DNA from 3 places in the Clostridium cochlearium genome. Region 1 is predicted to be linked to each of the others. Evidence: riboswitches for the same ligand, from Rfam matches in the RefSeq annotation. Region 1 holds a riboswitch; each other region holds the start of a gene.
The links. A riboswitch is a leader RNA that binds a small molecule or an ion and turns the genes downstream of it on or off. The one in region 1 is predicted to bind thiamine pyrophosphate.
Positions count from the first base shown of each region.

Region 2: linked by a shared signal. The riboswitch ahead of thiW (energy coupling factor transporter S component ThiW) and the one ahead of thiT (energy-coupled thiamine transporter ThiT) in region 1 are both predicted to bind thiamine pyrophosphate.
Region 3: linked by a shared signal. The riboswitch ahead of thiC (phosphomethylpyrimidine synthase ThiC) and the one ahead of thiT (energy-coupled thiamine transporter ThiT) in region 1 are both predicted to bind thiamine pyrophosphate.

Region 1 is NZ_LT906477.1:97,566-107,800, reverse strand. Features, by position in the region: gene CKV72_RS00570 (N-acetylmuramoyl-L-alanine amidase) at 1-671, opposite strand, end outside; gene CKV72_RS00565 (DUF3870 domain-containing protein) at 686-1,018, opposite strand; gene murI (glutamate racemase) at 1,180-1,962, opposite strand; gene CKV72_RS00555 (ArsR/SmtB family transcription factor) at 2,165-2,530, opposite strand; gene nrdG (anaerobic ribonucleoside-triphosphate reductase activating protein) at 2,597-3,106, opposite strand; gene CKV72_RS00545 (anaerobic ribonucleoside triphosphate reductase) at 3,110-5,224, opposite strand; TPP riboswitch at 5,485-5,590, shown strand; gene thiT (energy-coupled thiamine transporter ThiT) at 5,667-6,314, shown strand; gene CKV72_RS00535 (ferredoxin) at 6,356-6,547, opposite strand; gene CKV72_RS00530 (Mrp/NBP35 family ATP-binding protein) at 6,663-7,505, opposite strand; gene CKV72_RS00525 (YhfM domain-containing protein) at 7,528-8,367, opposite strand; gene CKV72_RS00520 (prolipoprotein diacylglyceryl transferase) at 8,398-9,147, opposite strand; gene CKV72_RS00515 (PsbP-related protein) at 9,235-9,825, opposite strand; gene CKV72_RS00510 (DUF7922 domain-containing protein) at 9,940-10,235, opposite strand, start outside.
Region 2 is NZ_LT906477.1:1,490,273-1,500,507, reverse strand. Features, by position in the region: gene CKV72_RS07445 (GtrA family protein) at 1-281, opposite strand, end outside; gene CKV72_RS07440 (M16 family metallopeptidase) at 371-1,594, shown strand; TPP riboswitch at 1,645-1,753, shown strand; gene thiW (energy coupling factor transporter S component ThiW) at 1,848-2,348, shown strand; gene thiD (bifunctional hydroxymethylpyrimidine kinase/phosphomethylpyrimidine kinase) at 2,351-3,211, shown strand; gene thiM (hydroxyethylthiazole kinase) at 3,610-4,434, shown strand; gene thiE (thiamine phosphate synthase) at 4,427-5,065, shown strand; gene CKV72_RS07415 (TIM barrel protein) at 5,383-6,201, opposite strand; gene recJ (single-stranded-DNA-specific exonuclease RecJ) at 6,687-8,453, shown strand; gene CKV72_RS07405 (alpha/beta-type small acid-soluble spore protein) at 8,512-8,712, opposite strand; gene CKV72_RS07400 (undecaprenyldiphospho-muramoylpentapeptide beta-N-acetylglucosaminyltransferase) at 8,860-9,936, shown strand.
Region 3 is NZ_LT906477.1:667,003-677,237, reverse strand. Features, by position in the region: gene CKV72_RS03275 (hypothetical protein) at 1-133, opposite strand, end outside; gene CKV72_RS03270 (HesB-like protein) at 290-619, shown strand; gene thiC (phosphomethylpyrimidine synthase ThiC) at 1,069-2,385, opposite strand; TPP riboswitch at 2,481-2,588, opposite strand; gene CKV72_RS03260 (HAD family hydrolase) at 2,660-3,451, opposite strand; gene CKV72_RS03255 (NADH peroxidase) at 3,599-4,144, opposite strand; gene CKV72_RS03250 (MalY/PatB family protein) at 4,239-5,417, opposite strand; gene CKV72_RS03245 (aspartate ammonia-lyase) at 5,507-6,919, opposite strand; gene cuyB (cysteate racemase) at 6,969-7,664, opposite strand; gene CKV72_RS03235 (dicarboxylate/amino acid:cation symporter) at 7,682-8,926, opposite strand; gene CKV72_RS03230 (response regulator) at 9,140-9,808, opposite strand; gene CKV72_RS03225 (ATP-binding protein) at 9,801-10,235, opposite strand, start outside.

The sequences.
Region 1 (10,235 bases):
TTACAATGTATACTTACTACAGCATCTACAGGGGTTACACCTATAACTTCAAATCTTGATTTAAAATCATTTTCTCCATATTTAATATTATCATCTTTTCTAGTATAAACTACTTTTATACCAGCATTCTCCAAAATAGATCCTGCTTTTAATGCTACATCTAAGTCTATATCTTTTTCTAATGCCCCATTTGGACCTGAATTACCTGTATCACTACCACCATGTCCTGCATCTATGCATATAGTGAATCCACTTTTGTCTATCGGTGGTACTGCTGTATTATTCTTTATAATAAACTTCATCTTTACATTAGTTGCCATACTTTTACCTGAAAGTTTCTCAATTCCTTTATTAGCTATAAGGAAATAAGTTTTCCCATATTCATAACTTCCTTTAGGTGATATGTACACTGATTTTTTATCTGCACTGACCTCTAGATTAGTTTCTATCTTTTTACCATTTTCATCTGTTACATATATTGTATTATTATTTACTGTACTAATTCTTAAAATGTCATTAAATTTTATAATCCATCTTTTGTTTTGATCTATACCTTGTTTAGTGGGAATTATGTTAAAATCTTCTGAAGCTTTCACATTATATGCTGTAGATAATAAAAATAAACATAAAAATACGGCGCTAAATACTATTAAGCTTTTGCATTTTTTCATTAAAACACCCCATCCTATTTATTATTTTTTCGCTTATACATTTCATATTTATTAAAAGAATCTTTTAATGCAACTATTAGTGCCTTTTGAGAAGTAGCTAGAAATCTTTCATTTATTTCTAATATTATCTTATTTAGATCTTTTACTAAATTTTTACCTACTAAAATAGTTTTTATAAAATCATTAGTTATATCACTTATTGTATTGCAAGTTACATCAATAATAATATCTGTATCTTTATCTAATATAAGGCCTAAAAAAAAGGAATTGTACATTTTAGTTATGGGATCCATATTATTAGATTTTGACATGCCTGTTACATATATAGTATTAGTATCATAAATCATTTTTTTCTCTCCATTCTTTATTAAATAATAACATATATTATTTTATAATTAAATTATACAATAGTTTAACTATAATTTATACTTTATTAAAAATAAAAAAGAGAATTGTCTTACTTTAGCAATTAATTACTAAAGTAAGACAATTCTCTCTTAACTCACTTTTACTTCAATATTATCTCATCAGGTTCTTTTAATTTAAGCATGTCCATTATAATTCTATATTTTTCTTTATCTCCTGTAGTAAAAACCTTAAAAAATTTATTTCTATTGTCTTCTTTAAGTAAATCCATCTCCTGTAAATATTCTTTTATCGCAATAGCGTGATGATGTGCTGGATTTAAAAAATTTACATCTGGATAGCATTCATCAAAAATATGCTTAATTATTGGATAATGAGTGCAACCTAATATTATTGTATCTACATCTTCTCTTGATTTAATATCATCTATATCAGTTTTTATAATATTTCTAACTTCTTTTTCATTTATTTCTCCACTATCTACTATAGCTGCAAGTTCTGAACATCCTTTCCCGATAACCTTTACATCTCCTAGCATTTTATCATAGTACTTAGTGCTTACAGTAAAATTAGTTGCAATTAGCCCAACTTTATCTCTTTTCTGAATATTTTTTATATTATTTACTATAGGATCTATTACTTTTATTATCTTTACATCATAATCCCTACTTATTTCATCTATAATAGTTGAAATTGTGTTACAGGCAACAGCTATAACTTTAACATTTTCAGATATTAAAAACTCTATCATTTTTCTAGTAAGTTTTATAATCTCTTCTTCTGTCTTATTCCCATATGGAACATTTTTGTTATCACCAAAATAATATATGTTTTCATTTGGTAATAATTCTTGAAGTTCCTTTACTGTTGTAAGTCCACCTACTCCTGAATCTAAGACTCCAATGGCACTGTCCTTTGTAATCATAAATATCAACCTCCTCAAAAAATAAAGCCAGATTATTGTCTTATTTAACAAAAATCCGGCTTCTTTACATTTATATATATAAGTTTCAGTTTTTACCGACTTATATACAAATATAAGAACGTATGTTATTATCTTTTAAAAATATTGTAACAAAAGATTTTAATTATGTCAAGAGTTTCATTTTTCTATCTCTTAACTTATTTTAATTATGCTTAACATGCTCTAATCCAGCATTAAATAATTTTCTTATATGTTCATCGTCTAAAGAATAAAAAACAGTTTTCCCTTCTCTTCTAAACTTAACTAATCTAGCCGCTTTTAAAGTTCTCAATTGATGAGAAATAGAAGATTGACTCATATTTAATACTTCTGCAATATCACAAACACAAAGTTCTTTATTAAATAAGGCATATATTATTCTTATTCTAGTATAATCTCCTAAAACCTTAAATAAATCTGATAACTTCATAAAAGTTTCTTCATCTAACATATTTCTTCTCACGCACTCTACACAATCTTCATGAATGGTACAGCATTCACAAACTTCTATTCCATCTAAATTTTTCATTATTTCACCCCAATATGAATGTTTTAATTAATTTAATTATATCTATCAATATATCTTTATTCAACTTTATATAGGATATATTATAACTTTTTTAGCCAAGAGACTTTTTTTCACATCTATTATCCTTTGATTATATGAACCCTTATACTTTAGATTAGGTTCAATCTTATCTTGTTGAAAAGTACCATCTACTAATATATCTATATTTTCAATTAAAATTTTCCATCCATTTATTTTATCCATATTGCTAAGTATATATTCAAATTCATATCCTGTATAACACCATATATTAAGGTCATCTTTTTTTATCATTAAAGCTAATTCAGCTAAATTTTCTGCTTGTTCTAATGGTTCTCCGCCAGAAAAGGTAACCCCTCTTATTATAGGTATATTCTTTCTTATTCTTTTAATTATATCATCTATGCATATCCTATCACCATATTCAAAGTCTTGCATAGCAAGATTATGACACCCCTTACATTCATGCTTACAACCTGATAAAAATAATACAGATCTAAGTCCTTCACCATTAGCTAAGGAATTATCTAAAAAACCTGCCACTTGAAGATAGTTCATTTTCTATCTCTCCTCATAAAAAACTTTTCCATTAGTATGTGATAATCTATCCTTTCTTTCTGCTACCTTTCCAACTCCAAATCTTTCATCTAAACTTAAATATCCTGTAACCCTAGATATGCCTTGTATATTTTTGCTTCCACATTTAAAACAACTTGATTCGTGATTATCTATATAAGTACCACAGTTTTTACAATACTTTATATGAAAGTTTATCCCTAAATAATTAATATTAGTATTGCTATAAGCATAATTTATTATATCCATTATTACATCTTCTGTTGGATAATCATCTAACTCGATGTAAGAAATATGTCCTCCATTACAAATTGAGTGATATGGCGCTTCTATATCTATTTTTTCTTTTATTGATATTGGATATCCAACTGGTATATGAAAACTGTTTGTATAATAGTCCTTATCTGTTACCCCTTTAATTTCACCAAATATTTTTTTATCTTGTACTATAAATTTCCCACTTAACCCCTCTGCTGGAGTAGCATAGCAAGACCAATTCAACTTTGTTTCTTTTGTAGTCTTATCGGTAAAGTCTCTTATATGTTTTATGATTTTTATTCCTAATTCTCTAGCATTTTCTGATTCACCATGATGCTCTCCTATTAAAGCTTTAAGAGTTTCAGCTAATCCTATGAATCCTATACCCCAAGTACCTTGTTTTAAAATAGGTTCTATACTGTCCTCTGGCTGTAAATTTTCTGATCCTTTCATTAGATTTTGTCCTGCAACAAAAGGTAAATCTTTAACTCTTAATCTTTTTAAAACACCATACCTATGTAATAATGCTTCTTTTGCCATTTCTAATCTATTATCTAATAAAGCAAAAAACTTATTTATATCTTTTTTAGATATAATAGCTATCCTTGGTAAATTAATTGTAGTTGGTGCTATATTACCTCTTCCTTTAACATCTGGTTCTCCATTTACATTAGATTGTACTCTAGTTCTACATCCCATAGTAGCAGGTAAATATCCTTTATTATAATATTCTAAATTAAAATCTGCATCAATGTTCATAAAAGTAGGATTCATCCTCTTACTAGCAACTTTACAGGCTAATTTAAATAAATAATAATATGGATCTGATGGTCTCTTATTCACTCCATCTTTTACTCTAAATATTATATTAGGAAATATCGGTTGTTCACCTTTCCCTAATCCTTTTTCATACTCTATTAAAAATAATTCACAAACTAATGCAGCATCTTCTGACATTGGTATCCCTATATTTATTGAACTAAAAGGAACTTGTGAACCCGCTCTTGAATGCATAGTATTCAGATTATATACTATGCCCTGCATTGCCTGACTAATACTTTTCCTTAATTTTTTTTCACATAGCTCTTCAATCTTTTCTTCTTCTAATCCAACTTCTCTTAATTCTTCTTTTATTTCTTTTCTTGTAAATTCAACAAAGTAACCCATATCATTATCAAAATCTGGATGAGATTGCCCACCAAACATATCATTTTGAGTTGATTGTAATAATATACATGATAATTCGCAAGCAGACTCTATTCTTTTAGGAGGTCTTATAAATCCATACCCTGTATTAAATCCTTTTGATAAAACTTCTTTAGTTGGTATGTGCAAACAATTCACTGTTAAATTATAACTATCTAAATCATGATAATATATATCTCCATTTTCATGAGCCTTAGCTAAATGTTTAGGCATAGCAGCTAAGTTATACCACTTATTAGATTCACTAGCTATTCTTAATAATTTTGAAGAAAAATTATTTCCAACATTAGCATTATCTCTGTCTGTTTCAACCCCTATCTTCTCTATAGCTTCCATTAAATCTGATTTTATTTCTCTTATTCTAGTTCTTTCCTGTCTGTAATTAGCATAGGCTCTCCCTATATTTTTATAACTGTTCTCCATTAAAATACTTTCAACTAAATTTTGAATTTCTTCAACTGATATCTCATCTTTATTTAACTTTTCTATTTGTTCTACTACATTTTGAGTTAAATTCATATATTCACTTTCTTTTAATTCAAACCCTATTTCCTCAGAAGCTCTCTTAATTGCATTAGCTATTTTTATGGCATTAAAAGAAACTCTTCTGCCATCTCTCTTTACAACATATAGCATACACATTTCCTCCTAACTACAATATATTGTATATACTTTGGTCATTATACTATGTGAATGTCATAAAATCAACTTATAAAATTCCATATTATATGAAGTAAATGTGTTTAATATATAATTTATCTTTTCAATCTCTTTCTTTTGCACTTATGTTAAAGTTGACCTTTTATAAATATAAGTTTATGTATTTGCTGTAAATTAATTCAACATATTTGCAATAATTAAATATATATAATATAATAAACTTATAAAATTTAATAATGTAGTGCTAGGGGTGCTATAAAAGCTGAGAAATGGATTTCTTATTCATTAACCCTTGTACCTGAACTGGATAATTCCAGCGTAGGAAAGCCTTTTATAGATATAGAATATTATTATTAGCATTCCTTAATTGGAATGCTTTTTATTTACCCCTCATGCACAAACAGGAGGTATTATTTAAATGAATTTATTATCTTTAGGAGAAAACTTATTAGAAATAGTTAGTAATCCTAATTCCATATTAACACTACTAGGTCTAATGTTAGTAGTAATAATTTTATTAAAATCTAAAAAAATAAAATTAACTCCAGCATTAATTTGTAGCATAGGACTAGCATTGGCTTTAGCTACTATTCTAGATATGTTTAAGCTAACAAAGCTTCCAAATGGAGGTTCAGTTACACTTGGAGCAATGGTTCCTATTATATTAATGGCTCTTTTATACGGTCCTGAAGTAGGTTTTCTAACTGGATTTTTATATGGCCTTATAAAATTAATATTAGGTCCATATATACTTCATCCACTTCAAGTTTTATTTGACTATCCATTACCTTTTATGGCTCTTGGATTAGCTGGATATTTTAAAAACAACAAAATTTTAGGAACTATAATGGCTATATTGGGAAGATTTGTTTTTCACTTTATTGCAGGAGTAGTATTCTGGGGAAGTACAGCACCTGAATCTATGTCTTCTTACTTATATTCACTAATATATAATGGATCTTTTTTATCTGTAAATGCTCTTATATGTATTGTGATAATATATGTTTTACCTATTGAAAATATATATAAAATTATAAATAAAAAGTCTTATTATAAAGTTTTATAACATATTAAAGGTGCCTTCTTTTAAAGGCACCTTTAAGTTTTCTACTCTTCTACAGAAATAGCAGATGTTGGGCAGCTAGCTTCCGCTTCTTTAGAAAGCTCCTCTGATCCATCTGGGACTTCTTCTGTTATTGTTTTAGCTTTACCATCGTCATCCATTTCAAATACTTCTGGAGCCACTGAAGGACATAATCCACATCCTATACAAGTTTCTTTATCTACATATGCTTTCATTTGTATTCCTCCTTAATAAATATTATCTTTATTATTTTTACCTTGTTTTATTTATTTATAACTATATTTAGATAAATAAAAAGTTGGCAAATATTATTTACCAACTTTTTGCTTGTTATTTTATCTGATTCATAAATCCTTCTAATAGCTCCTCATATTCTGCACAGGCTGTAATATAATCTTCCACATTACCTTTCTCCATACTTTCTGTTAAGTCTAAATTTACAGGAAGTTCTGCTATTAAAGGTACTTCTAAATATTTAGCTTGTTCTTCAGCAGTTTTTCTACTAAATAAATTTATTTTTTCTCCACAACTACATCTTACATAAGACATATTTTCTACTACACCTAAAACATTTATATTCATTTTTTTTGCCATTATAATTACTTTTTTAACTATCATAGAAACCATATCTTGAGCTGTTGAAACAACTACCATTCCTTCTACAGGTATACTTTGCATGATTGTAAGTGCTACGTCTCCTGTTCCTGGTGGCATATCTATAAGAAGATAATCAAGTTCTCCCCATTCTGTATCTGTATACATTTGAGTAAGTACTCCTGTAATAACTGGACCTCTCCATATAACTGGTTCTTCTTCATGTTCAGTTAATAGATTAAGAGACATAACCTTTATACCTGATGATGTTTCTACTGGTAAAAATTTAATTTCTTCTCCAGTTCTTCCTTCTAAAGCATATGCTCTTTCTTCATTTATTCCAAAAAATCTAGGCATTGATGGTCCTGTTATATCTGCATCTAATACCCCAACTTTATATCCTGCTTTTTTTAGCTTTGTAGCAAGAATTCCTGTAACTGTAGATTTACCTACTCCACCTTTACCACTTATAACACCAATTATGTGTTTTATATTACCGTATTTAGGTACTATTTTAGAACATGATGCTTCATTACTATCACATTTACCTTTACTTGGACAACTATCACAATTACTCATAAAAATTCCTCCTTAGTTTCCATTAAAACTTCTCAGGCTTTTTATTAGAACACTCTACATGCCATGCTCTATTTTCATATTCTGCTTTAAGATAATACTTCTTGTCATTTTTATCTATTCTATCATGAAATGTAGCACTGGACTTATATAATAATCTTCTATAGCCTTGAGTTTTTAAAGTCATTACTACGTCATATTTAGAATCATCCTCTTCTACTAAGTATACTCCTTTATATTTCTTTAGTCTATTTTTAAATTCTTCTAAATCCTTAGATAAAATAAACTTTTTAACTTCGATGTCATCTTCTAAATTTATTCCTATAGTTTTACTAGTTTCTCCATTATCTTTTAAATAATTATCAAGAATTTCTAATATAGAGTCGTAATATATATTTGTAAAGTCTTTAGGAATTCTTACATCCCAAAAACTTTTTATTATATCATTATCTATTCTTTTAGATACTATGTATACTTTTCCATCTCCATATAAATTTCCACCATTTTTTTTATCTAATCCTACGATATACTGAAATTTATGAATCTTATCATGTGACTCATGCATTTCAAATATGTAATCTGGTTTCAATTCTGATTTCTCATCAACTTCTTTAGCTTTAGAAAGTATGTCATACAAATCCTTTATAGCTCTTTTATCTGTAACTATAAATCTATATCCTGGATCCCTAGTATTTTGTATTATAATTTTGTTTATTTTGTTTTCTTTTATATATTCAAAATCATTATTTTTCATATTAAAAGATAATTTTAGTTTATCCAAAGTAGAACAACCAGAAAAAACTATACTAAAAACTATAAAAAGAATAAAATAATTTTTTTTCTTATGTTTATGAAATCTAAACAATACTTTTTCCTCCAGATCTATTTAAATTTATTATTCTTTTTTAAATTTATCTACATTAAATATAAATACTCCTATAATAATAGTAAATAAACTTATAAATTGAGAGGTAGATAAAATAAATACATTCCCCCTTGGATCTCCTCTAAAAAACTCAACTATAATTCTACCTACACCATATAAAATCACATATAATGAAAATACTCTTCCCGGTTTTTTGTCCTTTTTACTATACCAAAGCAAGAAAAACGCTAACAAAAAATCAAATATAGATGAATAAATTTGAGTAGGATGAAGATGGATATTTGATGGAGCAAAGGGTGAATTTGTAAATGTAATACCTATTGGTAACTTCGTAGGTTTACCATAACAACATCCTGCTAAAAAACACCCTATTCTTCCAAAACCTTGAGCCAATGCTACTGATGGTACTACTAAATCAAGCATTTCTAGGACATTCCAGTTCTTTTTCTTACAGTATAAATATACTGAAAGAGCTCCACCTATTATGGCCCCATATATTACAAAGCCATTACCTAAATCTTTTAAAATCTCAGGATTATCTATTATATTTTTTATATCTACAATTATATAGAGCAGCTTTCCTCCTAATATTCCCCCAATAATTGCCACAATTGTCATGTTAAAAATACTATCTTCATTGTATCCCATGTTTTTTGATCTTTTATCTAATAATATTACTGCTGCCAATATTCCTAAAGCAATCATAGCACCATAACCATATATTTTTAGTCCAAATATTTCAAATAATACTGGTTTCATTGTATTTCCTCCTATTCATCAAATGTACCTTCTAAATATTATACCATATATGTTTTAACATATTATTTATAGATAAAATAATTATATTTATTTTTTATTATATTTTAAAGTTTCAACTATATTTTTAAAAATGGTTGGCATGTTTTCCTTAAACTTATCTTCCTGTACGAAAAATGAAAATCTTATAATTTTATCGTCTTTATTTAAAAAATACTCATAACATTTAAATAGTCTATCCTGATTATTTTTTATAATATAACTAATGCAATAAGCAGGTTTATTATTTATCTTTATATTTTTCATAACATAATCAGATATTTTATTTTGTTTTTCCGATATACTCTTACTGTTTTGTAAAAATTCCTTTATATTATATCCTATATCCCAAACCTGCATAAAACCATGGACCTTTAAATCTCTTGATTCAAATTCATTATGATAAACGATCTCACTGCCTTCAAATTTCTTTTCTTCAGCTATCCACTGCTCTGGCAGTCCATATTCTATTTCACCATTTAAAGCTTTATAATTCTTCAACTTTTTTATATTACTTTGCATTAAAGAGGTCATTTTCATGCTATTATTTATTACTCTTTGAAAAACAAACATACTTGTCATTAAAAGCAATATAATTATAAATACTTTAGTCTTTTTCCTATCTAAAACTATGATTTTCATTTAAACCCTTTTAAATTTATTCATTCAAAAGGGTACTCACCTCCTAAAAATTCTAATATTTAAATATATGATAGAAGGTTAAATAATATTAAAAAATAGGTATGCAGTGCACACCTATTTTTTTGAAGGAATTAATATAGTAGAATTTTTGAAGTCATAAAACATTAGCCAATATCCATTAACTTCATTTTCTTTAGATTTAGATGGAACCCAAGTTACAAAACCTGTTTTTCCTCTAAATGGTTGATGCTTTAATTTTTTAGTGCCTGGTATACCATATATTAAATATTTCATTTTTCCTTCATTATTAAATTTATATCCAACTATGAAGTGATTATATGGTTCAATATATCTATAATAATTAATCATAGGATAATAAAATGTAGTATATTTATTGTAGTCCCCTATAT
Region 2 (10,235 bases), 1.0 Mb from region 1:
ATTATAGATAAAATAATTGAATTTATTATAGCCGCTATACCTAAAACAGAGGCAAATTTTAAAAAAGAGCCCTCTGTTTTAAAGGTATATTTTTTATTCCAATAGTATCCATTTAATGAATAAAAAATAAAGGATATAAATTTAAATAGAATATTAGCCGCACCTTTATAGATACCCGTTACCATCCAAAGCATATTTAGAATACAAAAGTCTATAACAACATTAGAGCTGCCTATTAGAGCATATAAAATAAATTGTTTTATATTATCCTTTAAATTCATATTATCACCCTAAGTTAATTATATAATATAATATATTTTATGTGAGATGTTTTACAGAAATTAAAAAATATTTAATGTAGGTGATAAAAATGCAAGATATAATATTGAAAAATGGAACTAAGCTTATATATAAAAAAATAAGTGGTCATATAACTTCCTTTTGCATAGGATTTGATGCAGGAGCAATAAGGGAAGAAGGCTTTCCTTATGGAACAGCTCATGTAGTGGAACATATGGTATTTAAAGAAACAAAAAATAGAAAAGAGCAAGAAATAAATTTATTATGTGATGAAATATTTGGTTTTCAAAATGCTATGACAAATTACCCTTATGTAATATATTATGGAACCACTTTATCAGAAGAATTTCATAAGGGAATAGAAGTATTTTTAGACATAGTATTAAATGCAACTTTAAAAGAAAAAGGATTTAGGGAAGAAATGGATATAATTAAACAGGAATTAAAGGACTGGAAAGATGATAATGACCAATATTGTGAAGATGAACTTTTTTATAATGCCTTTGAAAATAGAAGAATAAAAGAGCTTATTATAGGAAATGAAAACAGTTTAAACTCCATAACTTTAAATCAGATAAAAGCTTTTTATAATAAATTTTATAAATTAAACAATATGACAATATCTGTGGTTTCTTCTTTAGAATTTGAGAAGGTAAAGAAAATTATAGAAAAATATTTAATAAAGGAAGAAGAAAAAACTAATATAGAAAAAGTTAATGAAAATTATCTATATGAGCTAAATAATCCAGGAATATTTGTAAAAATAAAACAAGGTATAGAAGGTGCAAAAATACAATATGCTTACCCTATACACATGTTAAAAAGTAAAGAAATAAAGGCAATGGATATATTTAATTTTTATTTTGGAGAAGGTACGAGTAGTATTTTATACCATACAATAAGAACAGAAAATTCCCTAGCTTATGATATTGGAAGTTTTATAAAAAATGAAAAGGGAATAAAGCTATTTTGTATACAATTATCTGTACATAAAGACAATGTAAATAAAGCAATAGCCCTTATAAATAAGGCAATAGAAGAAGTTAAAGATGATAAAAATTATTTTAAACAGGATAAAATAAAAAAAGCAATTAAAGGAATTAAACTAAAACAGGAATTAAGATGGGAAAGATCTGTACAGCTGGCAAAGGATTTAACTTGTCATGAAATAATGTATAATGATTATAAAGGAGTATTTCCAAATAAAGAGGACTACAAAGATATAGATGGATACTACATAAATAACATCATAAAAAGGATTTTAAATAATCCTAGTATACAAATAATTCAGTAGTCACACTTGACTGTTAAAAAATGCTGTAGTATCATTTAGGTAACAATAGAATAAAATTTCAGGGGAGCTGGATAATGCCAGCTGAGAGTAAGAACTGGATTCTTAGACCCTTTACCTGATCTGGATAATGCCAGCGTAGGGAGAATGGTTTACTATATATTTTATATTTATATAGTTCTACTATTTGAATGCAAAAGTGCAGACTTACGTTGTCTGTGCTTTTATTTTTTATAAAAATATGGAGGAGTATAATATGAATACTAAAAAATTAACATTTTCAGCGTTACTAGTAGCTTTAGGAGCTTTCTTAGGAAATTTAATATTTATACCTATAGGAGCAGCTAAATGTTTTCCAGTACAACATGCAATAAATGTCATATCTGCAGTAATATTAGGGCCTTTTTATAGTGTATCTATAGCATTTTGTATATCTTTTTTAAGAAATATAGTTGGAACAGGTTCTTTATTAGCTTTTCCTGGAAGCATGATAGGGGCAGCTATTGCAGGTGTTTTGTATAAAAAAACAGGAAAAGAATTTTTAGCAGTTTTAGGAGAAATCATTGGAACAGGTTTAATAGGAGGATTACTAGCTTTCCCTATGGCAAAATTCATAATGGGAAAAGAAGTTGCAGGTTTATTTTTTATAGTGCCTTTTTCCATAAGTAGTGTAGGGGGAAGTATTATAGGATATACTATAATAAAATTAATTGGAGAAAAAATACTTAATAAGAATGAAGTTTTATGGAGGGGATAATTTTGAAAAAAGCATTAACCATTGCAGGTTCAGATAGTTCAGGAGGAGCTGGTATTCAAGCAGATATAAAGACTATGTCAGCTCATAAAGTATTTGGAATGAGTGTAATAACAGCAGTAACAGCACAAAACACCCAAGGAGTTTTTGCAGTACAGGATATAGACAAAGATATCATAGCAAAACAAATAGATGCCATATTTACAGATATAGAAGTAGATGCGGTTAAAATTGGAATGGTATCCAAAATAGAAACCATAGAAATAATAGCAGAAAAATTAAAAGAGTATAAGGCTAAAAATGTAGTAGTAGACCCTGTTATGATATCCAAAAGTGGATACGATTTATTAGCACCAGAATCTAAAAAAACTCTTATAGAAAAATTATTACCTTTAGCGGATGTAATAACTCCTAATTTACCAGAAGCAGAGGAAATAATAAAAACCTATGAAGAAGAAGGTAAAATTGAAGAGGATATAAAAAAAATAATACCTATTGATAGCAAAGAAAAAATGGAAAAAGCCGCTGAAATAATAATGAAAATGGGACCTAAAAGTGTACTTATGAAAGGTGGACACCTAGAAGGAGAAGCTATAGACATTTTATACAGTAAAGAAAAAGTCAGCTATTTCTCTTCAAAGCGTATAAATACTAAAAATACCCATGGAACAGGATGTACACTATCTTCAGCCATAGCCTCAAACTTAGCACTAGGCTACAACTTAGAAGAAAGTGTAAAAAAAGCTAAAGACTATATACAAATAGCCATAGAACATTCATTAGATATAGGAAAAGGAGTAGGACCTACAAACCACTTTTATGAACTTTATTTAGAGGACAAAGGACAGAGGACAGAGGACAATTGACAGTTTTTCTTCCTGGCGTCAGAAGAGCTTTAATCTTATTAGATATAATTGAAAATGGAAAGTGGAGAATTGAGAATGAAGGACGCTTTTCTTCGTTACACTCAGAAAAGTTTTAATTTTATTTGATTTGTTAAAGATAGTTGTATTATGGAAAACTCGTTTAGCAAGCTAAACATCGAAGGCGTTTTAGATTTAGTCAATTTATAAAAGTTTAGCTTTAGCTAAACTTTTGTAAGGTTTTATACAATTTAAAATTTTTCGTAATGTTAATGAAGAAAAATTAACCTTCATTGTCCTCTGTCCTCTGTCAATTGTCAAATGTAACAAAGCGGAGAAAAAATATCCATAATTATTCATTATTAACTGTTAGTTGTTCATTAAAAAAAGGGGGGGTTATCGTGGAAATTTATGAAAAAATATATAATAGCTTATTAAAAATAAAAGAAAAAAATCCTTTGATTCATCATATAACAAATTATGTAACGGTAAATGATTGCGCAAATATAGTATTGGCTATAGGAGCGTCGCCAGTGATGGCAGATGATATAAATGAAGTTGAGGATATGGTGTCTATAGCTTCGGCTTTGGTTATAAATATAGGAACTTTGAATCAAAAGACAGTTAAGTCCATGCTTTTGGCAGGGAAAAAATCAAATGAATTAAATATACCTGTTATTTTAGATCCAGTAGGAGTTGGAGCTACCAAATATAGAACTCATATAGCTTTGGAACTTTTAAGGGAAATAAAATTTTCAGTAATAAGAGGGAACATATCAGAGGTAAAGGTTTTATCTGGTATGGATGCATCAACAAAAGGAGTAGATGCAGAAAGTTGCGATGAAGATAATTCTATTGAAGAAAGAATTAAACTAGTTAAAAATCTTTCGGAAAAATACAATGCAGTAATTGCAATAACTGGAGAAAAGGATGTAATAGGATTTAAAAAAGATATTTACATTGTAGAAAATGGAAGTAGCATCATGTCTAAAATTACAGGAACAGGTTGTATGTGCACCTCTGTAATAGCATCTTATTGTGGAGCAGAAAAAGATTATTTACAAGCTACATTATCAGGAGTTACATCCATGGGTATCGCAGGAGAAATTGCCTATGAAAAAACTAAAAATTTAGGGCCAAGTTCCTTTAGAACAGCTTTAATAGATAGCATATATAATCTTAATGAAAATTCATTTAAAGAAAGGGGAAAGATTTATAATGGGTAATAAAAATTTAGATTGTACTCTTTATTTAGTAACAGATAGAGATGTATTAAAGGGAAGAGATTTAAAAAAGGCAGTGGAAGATGCCATATTAGGTGGAGTTACTTTAGTGCAATTAAGAGAAAAAGATATTTCATCAAAAGAATTTTATGAAATAGCAAAGGAAATAAAAAATATAACAGACAAATACAATGTACCACTAATAATAAATGACAGGGTGGATATAGCTCTAGCAGTAGATGCAGAAGGAGTGCATATAGGTCAGAAGGATTTACCGGCAGATGTTGTAAGAAAGATAATAGGAGAAGATAAAATTTTAGGGTTATCTGCAAATACTATAGAAGATGCTCTAAAAGCTCAAATGGATGGAGCAGATTATTTAGGAGTAGGAGCAATGTTTCCTACAAATAGCAAAAAAGATGCAGAAAGTACATCTATAGAAACTCTTAAAGAAATAAAAAAAACTGTGAATATTCCCGTAGTGGCAATAGGAGGAGTAAACGAAACCAATGTACAAAAACTTAAGGGAACTAATATAGATGGAATTGCAGTTATATCCGGCATACTAGGAAAAGAAGACGTTAAAAAAGCATGCGAAGAGCTTATTTTAATGAATAACTTTGGTTATAATTGAAAATGGAGAGTGGAGAATTGAGAACACTTTTTCAGAGGACATAGGACAATTGACAGAGGACAGTGAAGGACACTTTTCTTCGTTACACTCAGAAAAGTTTTAATTTTATTTTATTTGTTAAAGATAGTTGTAGCATAAAAAACTCGTTTAGCAAAGCTGAACATTGAAGGTATCTTAGATTTAATTAAGTTTAGCTTTAGCTAAACTTAAAGATCTTATAAATTTAAAATTTTTCGTAATGTTAATGAAGAAAAATTAACCTTCATTGTCCTCTGTCCTCTGTCCTCTGTCCTCGTTCATTATTCGTTATTCATTAACTATAAAGCCTTGTAGTATTCTTTAAGCAAAAGAGCGTCTTTTTCTAAAATAGGACTTTCACATATAATGCAACCTTTAATATCAAAGCTTTTGAAAGCTTTCATGCAATCTTTATAATTAAAGTCGCTTTCTAGGAAGGGAAGATGATTTCTTTCACCTTTTTCTCCATAGTTTATTCCAGATATATGTATATGCATGTCTTCTAAGGCTTCATATCCTAAATGTTTGTGCATATAATCTAAAATATTTGCAAAGTCATCATAATTTTTTAATGCACCGTTACCTCTTGCGTGCAAATGAGAGAAATCTATGCAGGGCTTGCAGTGTTTAATATCCTTGCAAAGTGCTACAATTTCCTCTAAAGAACCAAATTGAGTAGGTTTTCCTGTGGTTTCTAATCTGTAGTCCACTCCAAAGTAAGGTAGCTTTTCAAGATTTTCTTTTATAGTATTAAAAGTCTTTTCTTTTGTATCTTTTAGATAAAATCCAGGATGAAAAATTAAGCTTCTACCTTTTACCTTTTGTAATCCCTCAGCTCCTTTTATAATTCTTTCCATAGACTTTTCTTGCTTTTCTAATTCCACAGCATTTAAGTTTATAAAATAAGAACCATGAGCAGAAAGATAAATATCATTTTCTATTTTAGCATTTAAAACCTCTTCTTTATTCTTATCTGTAATATTAACAGATCTAACAAAGGGAAGTTCCATGGCATCTAAACCTATGGAATTTAAATATTCTATACCAGTTTTATAATTAAATTTTGAATTTCCATCTCCTATAGGAAGACCAGAAATTCCAAAAATCAATTTATCCAAAACAATAACAACTCCTTTTAAATAATTATTATTAACATAATGATTTTACCTTTAAAGAACATATGCTGTCAACCCCTTGAAAAACAGAGTTTTTAATGAACAACCTTAGTTAATGATTTTAGAGGACAGAGCAGAGGACAGAGCAGAGGACAGAGGACAATTGACAGAGGACAGTGAAAGACACTTTTCTTCGTTGCACTCAGAAAAGTTTTAATTTTATTTGATTTGTTAAAGATAGTTGTACTATGGAAAACTCGTTTAGCAAGCTAAACTTTTATAAGGTTTTATACAATTTAAAATTTTTCGTAATGTTAATGAAGAAAAATTAACCTTCATTGTCCTCTGTCCTCTGTCAATTGTCAAATGTAACAAAGTGGAGAAAAAATGTCCACAATTGTTCACTATTCATTATTAGTTGTTCATTAATTTAAGGTTTTGATATGCAAAATTTTAATTTAGTATATAATGTTATAGAGGTGAAATCTATGAAAAAAAGATGGATGATTAAATGCAGTAACGTAAATATAAAGAGATTATCTAAAGTAACTGGCATAAATGAAGCTATAGTTAAAGTATTAGTAAATAGGGGGATAAAAACTGCCTATGATATAAATAGGTTTATAAATGCATCCCTAGAAGATTTATATGATCCTTTTTTAATGAAAGATATGGATAAAGGTATTGAGTTAATAAAAAATGCTATAGAGAAAAATAAAAAAATAGCAATATATGGAGATTATGATGCTGATGGGGTTACCAGTACCGTTATTTTATATAAAGGATTAAAAAGATGTGGAGCAAATTTTATATATCATATTCCAGATAGAGAAAATGAAGGGTATGGTATGAATAAAGATAGAATAGAAAAGCTGAAAAATGAAGGTGTAGAGGTAATACTGAGTTGTGACAATGGTATAAGTGCCATAGATGAAATAGAATTTGCAAAGGAACTTGGTATAGAGGTGGTTATAACTGATCACCATGAACTAGGTTTTGTTGAGAAAGATGAAAAAAGAGAGTATATACTGCCAAAATCAGATGCCACAATAAATCCAAAAAGACAAGACTGTACCTATCCTTTTAAATTATTGTGTGGAGCAGGTATAGCCTTTAAATTTATTCAAGCTCTTTATTCAGTTATGGGAATAAGCTCTAAAGAACTTTATGAATTACTACAATATGCAGCCATAGGTACAGTTTGTGATGTAGTGGATTTAATAGATGAAAATAGAATATTAGTTAAAAATGGTATAGAACTTTTAAGAGATACAAATAATATAGGACTAAAATATTTAATAAAGGAAACAGGAATAAATGAAAAAAATTTAAACTCTTATCATATAGGTTTTGTTATTGGTCCTTGCATAAATGCTACAGGAAGATTGGAAACAGCAAAATTATCTGTGGAACTTTTATTAGCAGAGCAGGATAGTAAAGCATTAGAATTAGCTAAAACACTTCATGAATTAAATCAAGAAAGACAAAAATTAACCAGTGAAGGTGTAGAAAGTGTAAGAGAAATAATAGAAAATAGTTCTATAAAAAATGATAAAATAATTGTAGTATATAATAAAAATATACATGAAAGTATTGCAGGAATTGTGGCGGGCAAAATAAGAGAAGAATACAATTTGCCTACTATAATTCTTACTAAAGGCAAGGAAAAAGCAAAGGGGTCAGGAAGGTCTATAGAAGAATATAATATGTTTGAAGAATTAATAAAATGTAAAGATATTTTAGAAAGCTTTGGAGGACATCCTATGGCAGCAGGGCTTTCTATAAAAGAAGAAAATATAGATAAATTTAGAGAAAAATTAAATAATCAGTGTAATTTAACAGAAGAAGATATAATTCCTAAAATAACTATTGATGAAAAATTAAGTCCTAACAATGTTTCTATAGATTTTATAAATAAGCTCAGTATATTAGAACCCTTTGGCAAGGGAAATTCATCACCGATTTTTGCAGAAAAAAAATTAGAAATAGATAAAATACTTTTGCTAGGTAAAGATAGAAATACTTTGAAATTTATTATAAAGATTGATAATATAAGAAAAATGGAAGGTATATGTTTTGGAAGAGGAAATGAATTTGAGGAAATGCTAAAGAAAAATTATGGAGAGAATTATAGATTTGTAATGAATAATCCTAAAGATATAAGAATGGATTTTATATTTTGCCCTACTATAAATGAATACAATGGATATGTAAATCCTCAAATGAGAATAATAGATTATAGATTTAGTAGTTAAAAAAAGTATAATACCACAGAAGTGGTATTATACCATTATATTTATATATATTTATATTTTATTTAGAAGATAAATCTCTTTGATATTTTTCAACCATTTTCTTAACCATATGTCCTCCTACGGAACCATTTTCCCTAGAAGTAAGGTTTCCATTGTAACCTTCTGTTAAGTTTACTCCTAATTCTCTTGCAGCTTCCATTTTAAATTGATTTAATCCTTGCCTAGCTTCAGGAACTAAAATTCTATTACTTCTTGCCATTTATATTACCTCCTTTTTCTGTTGTATTATTATATTGCCCGGAAAGTAAATTAATATATTAGTCTTTCAGAGGCAGATCAGTTAATTAAAACATAAAATAATAGAAAATGGATTTTTTAATTTTATAATAAAGGGTGGTTGGTAAACTTGAAAAAAAAGATTATATTAACAGGTGGAGGAACGGCAGGTCACGTTACTCCAAATATATCATTGATTCCAAAATTAAAAAAATTAGGATATGAAATAGGATATATAGGAACAAAAGATGGAATAGAAAAAAGTTTAATAGAAAAAGAAGGAATAAAATATTACGGAATCTCTAGCGGAAAACTAAGAAGATATTTTGATTTAAAAAATTTCACAGATCCATTTAAAGTTTTAAAGGGAATAATGGAAGCTAGAAAAATAATAAAAAAAGAAAAACCTAATGTAGTTTTTTCAAAGGGAGGATTTGTGGCAGTACCTGTGGTTATTGGAGCATATTTAAATAGAGTGCCTGTCATATCCCACGAATCTGATATGACACCAGGGCTTGCTAATAAAATATCAACACCCTATTGTAACAAAGTATGTGTTACTTTCCCAGAAACACTAAAACATATAAAAGGAGATAAAGGTGTTTTAACTGGAACACCCATAAGAGAAGAACTTTTTTTAGGTGACAAAGAAAAAGGGAAAAAAATTTGCGGCTTTAAAGATAATAAGCCCATAGTACTACTAATAGGAGGAAGCTTAGGTTCTAAAGTTTTAAATAATTTAATAAGAGAAAACATAGAAGAATTATTAAAAAAATTTAACATAATCCATATTTGCGGAAAAGGCAATATAGAAAAAACATTGAAAAATAAAGAAGGATATTCTCAATTTGAATATGTAAAAGAAGAATTGCCACATTTAATGAAGGCTTCAAGCATAGTAATATCAAGAGCAGGAGCCAATGCTATTTTTGAGCTCTTGGCACTAGCAAAACCCAATTTATTAATTCCATTATCAAAAAAGGCAAGTAGAGGGGACCAAATATTAAATGCCAGATCCTTTGAGAAAAATGGATACAGCTTAGTTTTAGAAGAAGAAGAAATAACCAATGAGATTTTTTTAAAAAAACTAAACTATCTTTATGAAAACAGAGAAAAATATATAAATAATATGAAAAAAAGCTCCTTTAAAAATGGCATAGATAATATAGTAGAGTTGATAGAAAAACATTGTATAGTGAATAACTAATAGCGAACAGTGAACAACTAAGGAGGTTCTTCCTCGTAGCGTCAGAAGAACTTTGATTTTATTTAGAGGACAGAGGACAATTGACATAGGACAATGAAGGAAGATTTTCCTCCGCTTTGCTACAGAAAATCTTTAATTTTATAAAATCTGATGAGATTTAAAATAAATTAACTTTTATATAATAATTTATTTTAATTATTTGCTATTAATCTAGCGACTGTGTCGCAAGCCGATAGGCCGCCGTTGATTAATGTGAATAATGAACAGGGAACAATGAATAATTATTGAGGATTTTTTCA
Region 3 (10,235 bases), 570 kb from region 1:
ATACTTCCGTATGTATACTTATATGAGTTGGTAAATTAAATTCTTTACCAATAATATAAGCTACATGTTTAAAAAATTCTTCAGGGCTAAATTGTTTGTTCACAATGGATCTAACCCATATAGATGTATCCATATATTTCTCCTTTTCATACAAATGATTTTACACTAATTAGATTATATAGTATAGTTGAGTAAAGTCAAATTCTATAAAAAAATTTAATTATGGAATATTTTTTTCTTATCTGTTACAATAATAAACATAAATAAACTATTTAAAGGAGGCTTTTTAATGAACATAGTTACCATGAGCGATATCGCTTATGACGAGTTCTTAGACTTTTTAAAAGAAAATGGTGTTAAAGATAATATTCTTAGAATACACTTAGCAGGTATGGGATGTAGCGGTCCTGTATTTAATCTTGTCATAGATGAAGAAAAACCAAACGATGAGGTAGTTAAAATTCATGACGTAACTTTTTTAATAGATAAAAATCTTGTTAGTCAATTCGTTGGATTTGTTATTGAATGCTCTGAGGAAAATGGATTAGGTGGATTTTCTTTAGAACCTATTGTAAAACCTGATACCGGTGGATGTTCTACTTGTGGTGGATGCCACTAATAAAAAAAGTGTGTCGTAGTTTTAAAAAACTGCAACACACTTTTTTTAACAGAGGACAGAGGACAATTGACATAGGACAATGAAGGAAGATTTTCTTCCGCTTTGCTATAGAAAACCTTAAATTTTATAATATAATTGAAAATGGAAAGTGGAGAATGGAGAGTTAAGGATATTTTAGATTTGTCTAATATAAAAAAGGTTTAGCTTTAGCTAAACCTAAGGATCTTATAAAATTAAAAACTTTTAGTAATGTTAATGGAAAAAAGTTGTCAATCATTTTCCACTTTCCATTCTCCATTTTCAATTCTAACTAATAAGATTAAAGATTTTCTGACATAAGGAAGGAAAATCCTCCTAAATTGTTCATTATTCATTGTTAGTTGTTCATTAAAAATTGTTCTTTGTCCTCTGTCAATTGTCCTCTATAAAAATTTTGTCACACAAAATTTTTATTTATCATCGTTTCTTAATATATTTATATCTTTTCCTTGCATAACCTTATTCATATTTCTAACAGCACACATTTTTCCACACATAGTACAACTATCGTTAACTTCTGGGGTAGAACTCTTTCTATATTTTCTTGCTTTCTCATCATCTATAGCTAAATCAAACATTTTTTCCCAATCTAATTCTTTTCTTGCAGCTGACATTTGATTATCCCACTCTCTTGCTCCTTTTATTCCTTTAGCAATATCTGCTGCATGAGCTGCTATTTTAGTTGCTATTATTCCTTCCTTCATATCATCTAAATCTGGAAGTCTTAGATGTTCTGCAGGTGTTACATAACATAAAAAGTCTGCTCCATAGGTTGCTGCAATAGCTCCTCCTATAGCACTTGTAATATGATCATATCCAGGAGCTATATCTGTAACTATAGGTCCTAATACATAAAAAGGTGCATTATGACATAATTTTTTTTCTAATTTCATGTTTGTTTCTATTTCATCTAGGGACATATGTCCAGGTCCTTCTATTATAATTTGAACATTTCTTTTCCATGCTCTTTTAGTTAATTCTCCTAAAGTCATAAGTTCTTTTATTTGACTTGCATCTGTAGAATCATGTATTGAACCAGGTCTACAAGCATCTCCTAAACTTATTGTAACATCATATTTCTCACATATATCAAGAACTTTATCAAAGTACTCATAAAAAGGATTTTCTCTATTATTAAGCTCCATCCATGCATAAAGAAGAGATCCACCTCTAGATACTATATTAGTAAGTCTTTCATTTCTTTTAAATATCTCCACAGATTCCTTGTTAACTCCTGCATGTATAGTCATAAAGTCTACTCCATCTTTTGCATGAGTTTCTATTACATCTAATAATTCTTCTGCAGTGATATCTTTTAATTCTTTATCATAAAATCCAATAGCATCATACATAGGAACAGTTCCTATCATAGCTGGAGACATTTCTACTAATCTTCTTCTAAATTCTTGTGTTTTTCCAAAACAACTTAAATCCATTATAGCTTCTGCTTTCATATCTATAGCTTTTTTTACTTTTTCAAGTTCTCTCTCCACATTACAACAATCTTTTGATATTCCTAAGTTTACATTTATCTTAGTTCTTAATCCTTGTCCTACTCCTTCAGCGCTTAAATTTTTGTGATTTTTATTTGCTGGTATAGCAACACTACCTTTTGCCACACGCTCCATTAATTCTTTTATATCTATACCTTCTTTTTCAGCTACAGCTTCCATTTCCTTTGTAACTATTCCTTTTTTAGCAGCATCCATCTGAGTTGTGTAATTCATTTTATTCCTCTCCTTTTTTATTAAAATAAAAAGGGAAAGTTTTAAACTTTCCCTCAAAATACATATGTATATATATGCTATAGAATTTCACCATAACTACAATACACAATGTTCCCTACGTTGGTATTAACCAAATCAGGTTATGAGGGTCAGAGATAACATCTCTTTCTCAGCCTATTTTATAAGCTCCCCTAAATTTATTTAATTGTTTACATATTCATGGTATCATAGTTATTTTTTATAGTCAATGATTTTAATTATTTAAATCCAGTTCTTAATCTTTTAGCACAAATTTTTTAATAGCATAAGCTGCTCCATCCTCTTCATTGCTTTTTGTTATAAAATCAGCCACTTTTTTAAGTCTTGATGAACCATTTCCCATTGCAACACCTAATCCTGCATATTCTATCATTGTTATGTCATTATCCCAATCCCCTACTGCCATAATTTTCTCTTTAGGTATTTCATATTTTTCACATACTCTCTTTAAAGCAATTCCTTTATTTACTTCTCCGTTAAATATCTCTAAAAATTGGGGTAATGAAAATTGTGTATTTATTCTACTGCCATATTTAAAATCTAATTTTTCTTTAATAGGTTTAAGCTTCTCTTCTTTATGTGTTAAAAGGATTTTTGTTACATTTTCATCTTTATAAAATTTTGAAACTTGTCCAACTTCTATAGAATTAAATACATAATTATCTATCCCCATAAAATCTGAAATTTCATCTACATAGGTATTATTACCTATAAAAAGAACAATATATATGTCTTCTTTTTCACATATTTCTATTATATCTTCTACTATGTCTCTATCTAAATATTCACTATGAATAATGTTCCCTTTATTATCATATATTGTAGCCCCATTTAATCCTAAAAACAAATCTTTTGTTTCTAATTTTTTTATATAAGGTTCAGCAGCAGAATAATCTCTACCAGATACTAAAATTACTCTTATACCTCTATCCATTGATTTCCTTATTACATTCACAGTTTTACTTGAAATTTCATGATCTCTATTTAAAAGAGTGCCATCTATATCTAGTGCTATTAATTTATACATATAATCCCCTCCCTCTATACATTATACTTTACATTATAACTTATATTTGTAATATTTAAAATTATACATTTTCTACAAATTATTTATTATATAAAACAAAAGAACGACTTAACTAAGTCGTTCTTTGTGTCTATTTTTTATAATATTTTATTTAAAATATCTATCTAATAAACCTTTAAATGCCTTACCATGTCTTGCTTCATCTTTACACATTTCATGAACTGTATCGTGTATTGCATCTAAATTTAATTTTTTAGCAAGAGTTGCTAATTCTTTCTTACCACTACAAGCTCCATATTCAGCTTCTACTCTCATTTCTAAGTTTTTCTTAGTAGAATCTGTTACAACCTCTCCTAATAATTCCGCAAATTTAGCAGCATGTTCTGCTTCTTCAAAAGCGATTCTTTTATATGCTTCTGCAACTTCTGGTAACCCTTCTCTATCTGCTTGCCTACTCATTGCAAGATACATTCCAACCTCAGTACATTCTCCTACAAAATTAGCTCTTAATCCTTCTATTACTTCTTCATCTACTCCCTTAGCAACTCCTATTACATGCTCGTCTGCCCAAGCAAGTTCTCCCTCAACTTGTTCTACAAATTTATCTGATGGAACATTACATTGCGGACATCTTTCTGGTGCCGCATCCCCTTCATAAACATATCCACATACTGTACATACAAATTTTTTCATTTTCAATTCCTCCTGTTATATCTCTTATTTACAATTATTATTATATAATAATTATTATTATTTTGCAACTACTTTTCAAAATTATTTATTTTATTCACAGTTTGTTAACATTTTCCATAGCCATACATATTCTATCTAAAGCTTCTTTTAGAATTGTTCTAGAACAAGCTAAATTTATTCTCTGAAAACCTTCCCCTTCTTTTCCAAATACATATCCTTCATCAAAAAGTACTCTTGCTTCATTTATCATAAATTCTCTTAACTGTTCACAATTCATGGATAAACCCCTAAAATCTATCCAAGCTAAATAAGTTCCTTCTGATTTAGTTACTTTTAATTGTGGAATTTTTTCTTCTATATAATTACATAGAAAATTATAATTATCTTCTACATATTTAAGCATATCTCTATACCAACCTTCTCCATGCTTATAAGCTGCTTTCATAGCCTCTATTCCAAGCACATTTATGCCTTCTACTGCATTTTTATATACTGTATTTAAATATTTATCTCTTAAGTCTTTATTAGGAATAATAACATTTGAAACATGAAGTGCTGCTAAATTAAAAGTTTTTGTAGGGGAAATACATATCAAAGATATGTCCTCAAATTTTTTATCTACATTAATTATAGGTATATGTTTATACCCCTTAAATATCAAATCACAATGTATTTCATCAGATAACATTAATATATTATGCTTTAGGCATATATCACCTAATTTTTTTAACTCCTCTTGTTTCCAAACTCTTCCCCCTGGATTATGTGGATTACATAAAATCATCATTTTTACCTTTGAATCTATTTTACTTTCTAAGTCTTCAAAATCCATAAAATATTTATTATTTTCATATTTTAAAGGATTATTTACTATAATACGATTATTACTCTCTATACATCTTTTAAATTGATGATATACAGGAGGTTGTATTATTATCTTATCTCCTTCTTCTGTATAGCTTTGAATCATCCAACTTATAGCTGCAACTATTGTAGGTGCAGTGCATACCCATTCCTCTTCTACTTTAAAATTATGTATTCTATCCAGCCAATTTATTAAGGAATTATAATACTCTTCATCTAAATAGGAATATCCAAAGACTCCATGTTCTGTTCTATTTTTTATTGCTTCTATTATTTCAGGAGCAGTTCTAAAATCCATGTCAGCTATTCCCATAGGAATTATATCGCTCCTATTATATAGTATTTGGGGTTTATCCCATTTAACCGCTGACGTATTTTTTCTTTCAACTATTTCATTAAAATTATACATTTTTTACCTCCTTTTATGTTTTAATATATTAAAATTTTATCATTTAACAAATAAAAAGTCTGCAAGTTTGCAGACTTCTTATAATTATTTTATTTTTTCAAAAGTTCTTTACCTGATATACCTGGTTCAGTCATTCCAAATGGATCAAGTATTGTATCTAACTCTTTTTCTGATAATAGATTTTCTTTTAGTACAAGTTCTTTTACAGATTCTCCAGTCTGTATAGCAGTTTTTGCTACTTTAGCAGCTTTTTTATATCCTACATGAGGACATATTGCTGTAATTATTCCAACACTATTATCAACTAATTTTTTACATCTTTCTTCATTAGCTGTTATATCTTTTATACAATTATCAATAAATGTATCTACACCATTTTTTAATGTTTCAATAGACTCAAACAATTTATAATAAAGCACTGGCTCAAAAGCATTTAATTCTAGCTGTCCAGCTTCAACAGCCATAGTAATGGTTACATCATTTCCTACAATGCTAAATGCAACTTGATTTACCACTTCAGCTATTACAGGATTTACTTTTCCAGGCATTATAGATGATCCATTTTGTTTTGCTGGTAAATTTATTTCTCCAAAACCAGTTCTAGGTCCTGATGACATAAGTCTTAAATCATTAGCTATCTTAGATAAACTTAAAGCACAAACTTTTAAATTTGATGATACTGAAGCAAAACAATCTAAGTTTTGAGTTCCATCTACTAAATCCTCACATTGAATTAAATCCAATGCTGTTACTTTTGATAAATTCGGAGTAATATTTTCCACATACTGCTCATCAGCATTTATACCTGTACCTATAGCAGTAGCTCCAATATTTACATGGTATAACTCTTCTTTTGCTCTCTTAATTCTAACTAGGTCTCTTTTTATAGCATTTGAATATGCTCTAAATTCTTGTCCTAATCTAATTGGAACAGCATCTTGCATTTGAGTTCTTCCCATTTTTATAACATGATCAAATTCCTTAGATTTATCTGTAAGTGCATCTACTAAATTTTGCAATGATACTAATGCTCTATCTAACAATCTTATGGTTGCTATTTTCCCACCTGTAGGAATAACATCATTGGTAGATTGTCCCATATTTACATGATCATTAGGATGAACTATACTGTAATCTCCTTTTTCTCCACCTAATATTTCTATTGCTCTGTTTGCAATTACTTCATTTAAATTCATATTCATAGATGTACCTGCGCCACCTTGTATAGGATCAGTTATAAACTGTTCTTCTAACTTTCCTTCAACTATTTCATCACAAGCTTTTACAATAGCATTACCTATTTTTTTACTTAAAAGTTCTATTTGCATATTTGTCATAGCTGCTGCTTTTTTTACTTCAGCTAACGCTTTTATCATTTCTTTATGAACTTTTCTGCCTGTTATCATAAAATTTTCATGGGCTCTAAGGCTTTGAACACCATAATAAGCATCCTTTGGTATTCTTTTTTCACCTACTGAATCACTTTCTAATCTGTATTGCATATAAATTCCTCCCTTATTTTATTTTAATAAATAAAGTCCGAATAAATAGCTATTTTTTCACCCTCTTTATTGTTTGCTTAGCTAAAATATCTGTAGAAGATATAAACTCAAATTCTTTTAGTTCATTTTCTAACGGTTGAAATATTAAAGGTAGTTCAGTGCAACCTAATATAATTACATTTATATGTTTTTCCTTAAACTCTTTTAACATGTCCATTGCAAATTCCTTTGTAAACTCTCTTTGCCCACCTTTTACTATATATACTGCATTTGATACCTTTTCCCTTATTTCTTTACTTGGTGCAACTATATCTAACCCTAATCTATTACAATACTTTTCATATACCTTGCCTTCATAGGTTCCAAGTGTTGCTAAAAGGCCAACTTTTATTTTTCCATGTTTGTCTAAAATATATTTTCCAACTTCTTCTATCATATTAATAAATGGCACATTAAGTTTTTCATATAATTCATCATAAAAATAATGAGCTGTATTACAGGGCATTATTAAAAAATCTGCTCCTGCATTTTTGAGTCTTTCTCCAGTTTTTATAAGTTCCCCTAAAGGATTTTCTCCTTTCCCCAATATATAGTTTGTTCTATCAGGTATTTTAGCATTCCCTTCGATTATAACATGCAAGTGATCTTGATCTACTTTTGCATCTGTATAATCTACAATTTTATTATAAAGGTCGGCTGTGGCTTTTGGCCCCATTCCCCCAATTATGCCTACTATTTTACTCATAAGCCTTGCCCCCTTTTTTAACTAGTTAAAGTTTTTTTTATACTGGCATTTTCATAACTTATTTCATTTTCACTAGCTCCTACTACAATTGAAGCTGCTACATTTCCTGTAACATTAATAGCAGTTCTTCCCATGTCTAAAACTCTATCTATACCTGCAATTAAAGCTGCTCCTTCTAATGGTAATCCAACTGAACTTAACACCATCATAAGCATCATAAAGCCTGCGCCTGGCACGCCTGCTGTACCTATAGATGCTAACACTGCTGTCAAAAGTATTGTTAATTGTTGAGCTATTGTCAAATTCATTCCATAAGCTTGAGCTATAAACACTGCACATACTCCTTGATATATTGCAGTACCATCCATATTAATAGTAGTACCTAATGGCAAAACAAAGCTTGCAATTCCTTCAGATACTCCAAAAACCTCTCTAACAGTTTTTATAGTAACTGGCAATGTACCTGAACTACTGCTAGTACTAAAAGCTATCATTGTAGGTGCTGATGTACCTTTAAAAAATTCTAAAGGTGATATCTTAGAAAATGCCGCAACTGAAAAAGAATAAGCAATTATACCATGAAGTATGAATCCCAAATAGCAAACAGCTATTAATTTTAATAACGGAAGTAAAACATCTGGACCGTTAACTGCAACTACTGGCACCATAAGAGCAAAAACTCCATAAGGAGCTAGTCCCATTATTACTTCAGTTAGTTTATACATTATTTCTGCTAAACTATCAAAGAACTTTAAATACGCATCTCCTTTTTCTCCTATATAGGTTGCTCCAACTCCTGTAAATATTGCAAAGAATATTATTTGTAACATATTTCCCTTAGCTAAAGAGTCTATCGGATTTGTTGGTACTATATCTAACAAAGTTTGTATTAAAGAAGGTGCTTCTGTCGCTTTTACCTGTGCATCTACCGCTAAAGTTACTCCAACTCCTGGTTTAAATATGTTAGCAGCAACCAATCCTATAACTATAGCAATAGCTGTAGTTATAAAAAAGTAAATCATAGTTTTTCCACCAATTCTTCCTAGCTTTTTCACATCCCCTATACTAGCTGCCCCAACTACCAAAGATGAAAAAACCAACGGAACTATAGTCATTTTTATGAGATTTAAAAATAATGTTCCAACGGGTTTTATATAGTTTACTGCAAAGTCAGGTGACGAATTAAAAAATAAACCAACAATAACTCCAAGTATTAAGCCAAACATAATTTTTGTCACAAGATTAAATTTCTTTTTACCCATAAATTGCCCCTCCTTTAATTTATTATATGAGTTATTTTCAAGATAAATCTTGCTATTCATTAAAAATTCTTACACTACTATAATAACTTATATTAATAAAATTATCTATATTAAGTATTTATTATAACTATTTTGTAAATATATTTTTTATTGTTAAGTTTATAACTAATTTTACAAATATTTCGACTATTCGAATATTATGCTAATATATTTTTAAATTAACTTATATTTTATTCTTGGTCTTCCTATGTCCCCATATTGAACATCTCTTTTAACTTTACCTATTTTGTTCATGTATTCCAAATATCTTCTTACAGTTACTCTAGAAAGTTTCATTTTATCTGCTATTTCTTCAGAAGTATAATATTCATTCTTACTATTTTTCAAATATGTTTTTACTCTTTCTAATGTCCTTTCATTTATGCCCTTTTCCAATTCACCATTTACATAAGAGTTTTTTACAGTTATATTATCTATATCTTCTTGTTTTAAAATTGATTTATTTTTAAAAAACTCATTCATTTTTTTGAATTTATTTAATGCTTCTTTAAATCTTTCATATTCAAAGGGCTTAATTAAATAATCTATAACTCCTAAATTTAATATTTCCTTAAGTTTTTCCCCTTCATCTACTGCTGTAACTATTATAACATCTAATTTAGAATTAAACTTCCTAAGTTCTTTTAAAAATTCAATACCATTTAATTTAGGCATGTATATGTCCAATATTATTAAATCCAATGAACTATTTTTTAAATAATTTATGGCATCCTTTCCATTATCACATATTTTTTTTACTTTAAATCCATTTATACTTTCTGTATATTTTTTATTTATCTCTGCTACCATAGGATCATCCTCAACTATTAAAACTTTAACCATGTAAATCCTCCTTTGGGACCAAAACTATAAATTTACTGCCTAATCCTATATTTGTAGAAAGTTCTATATTTCCATTTAAATTTTCTACAGATTCCTTTACTATATGTAATCCTCTACCTCTTCCTTCTCCTTTGGTAGAAAAGCCTCTATTAAATATATACTGTCTATATTTCTCTTCTATTCCACCTCCTGTATCTTCTATTTCTATAATAATTTTATGTTTTTCATCTTTTATAAATATTTTTACTATTTTCTCATCACTATCGCAAATGGAAACCGCTTCTATTGCATTTTCTAAAAGATTACCTATTACTGTAACTAAAAAATGTGCACTTATATTTTTATTATCTTTACCTAAATTACTATTTTCATCAATTATAAGGTTTACACCCATCTCTTTAGCTCTACTTATTTTTCCAAGCATAAG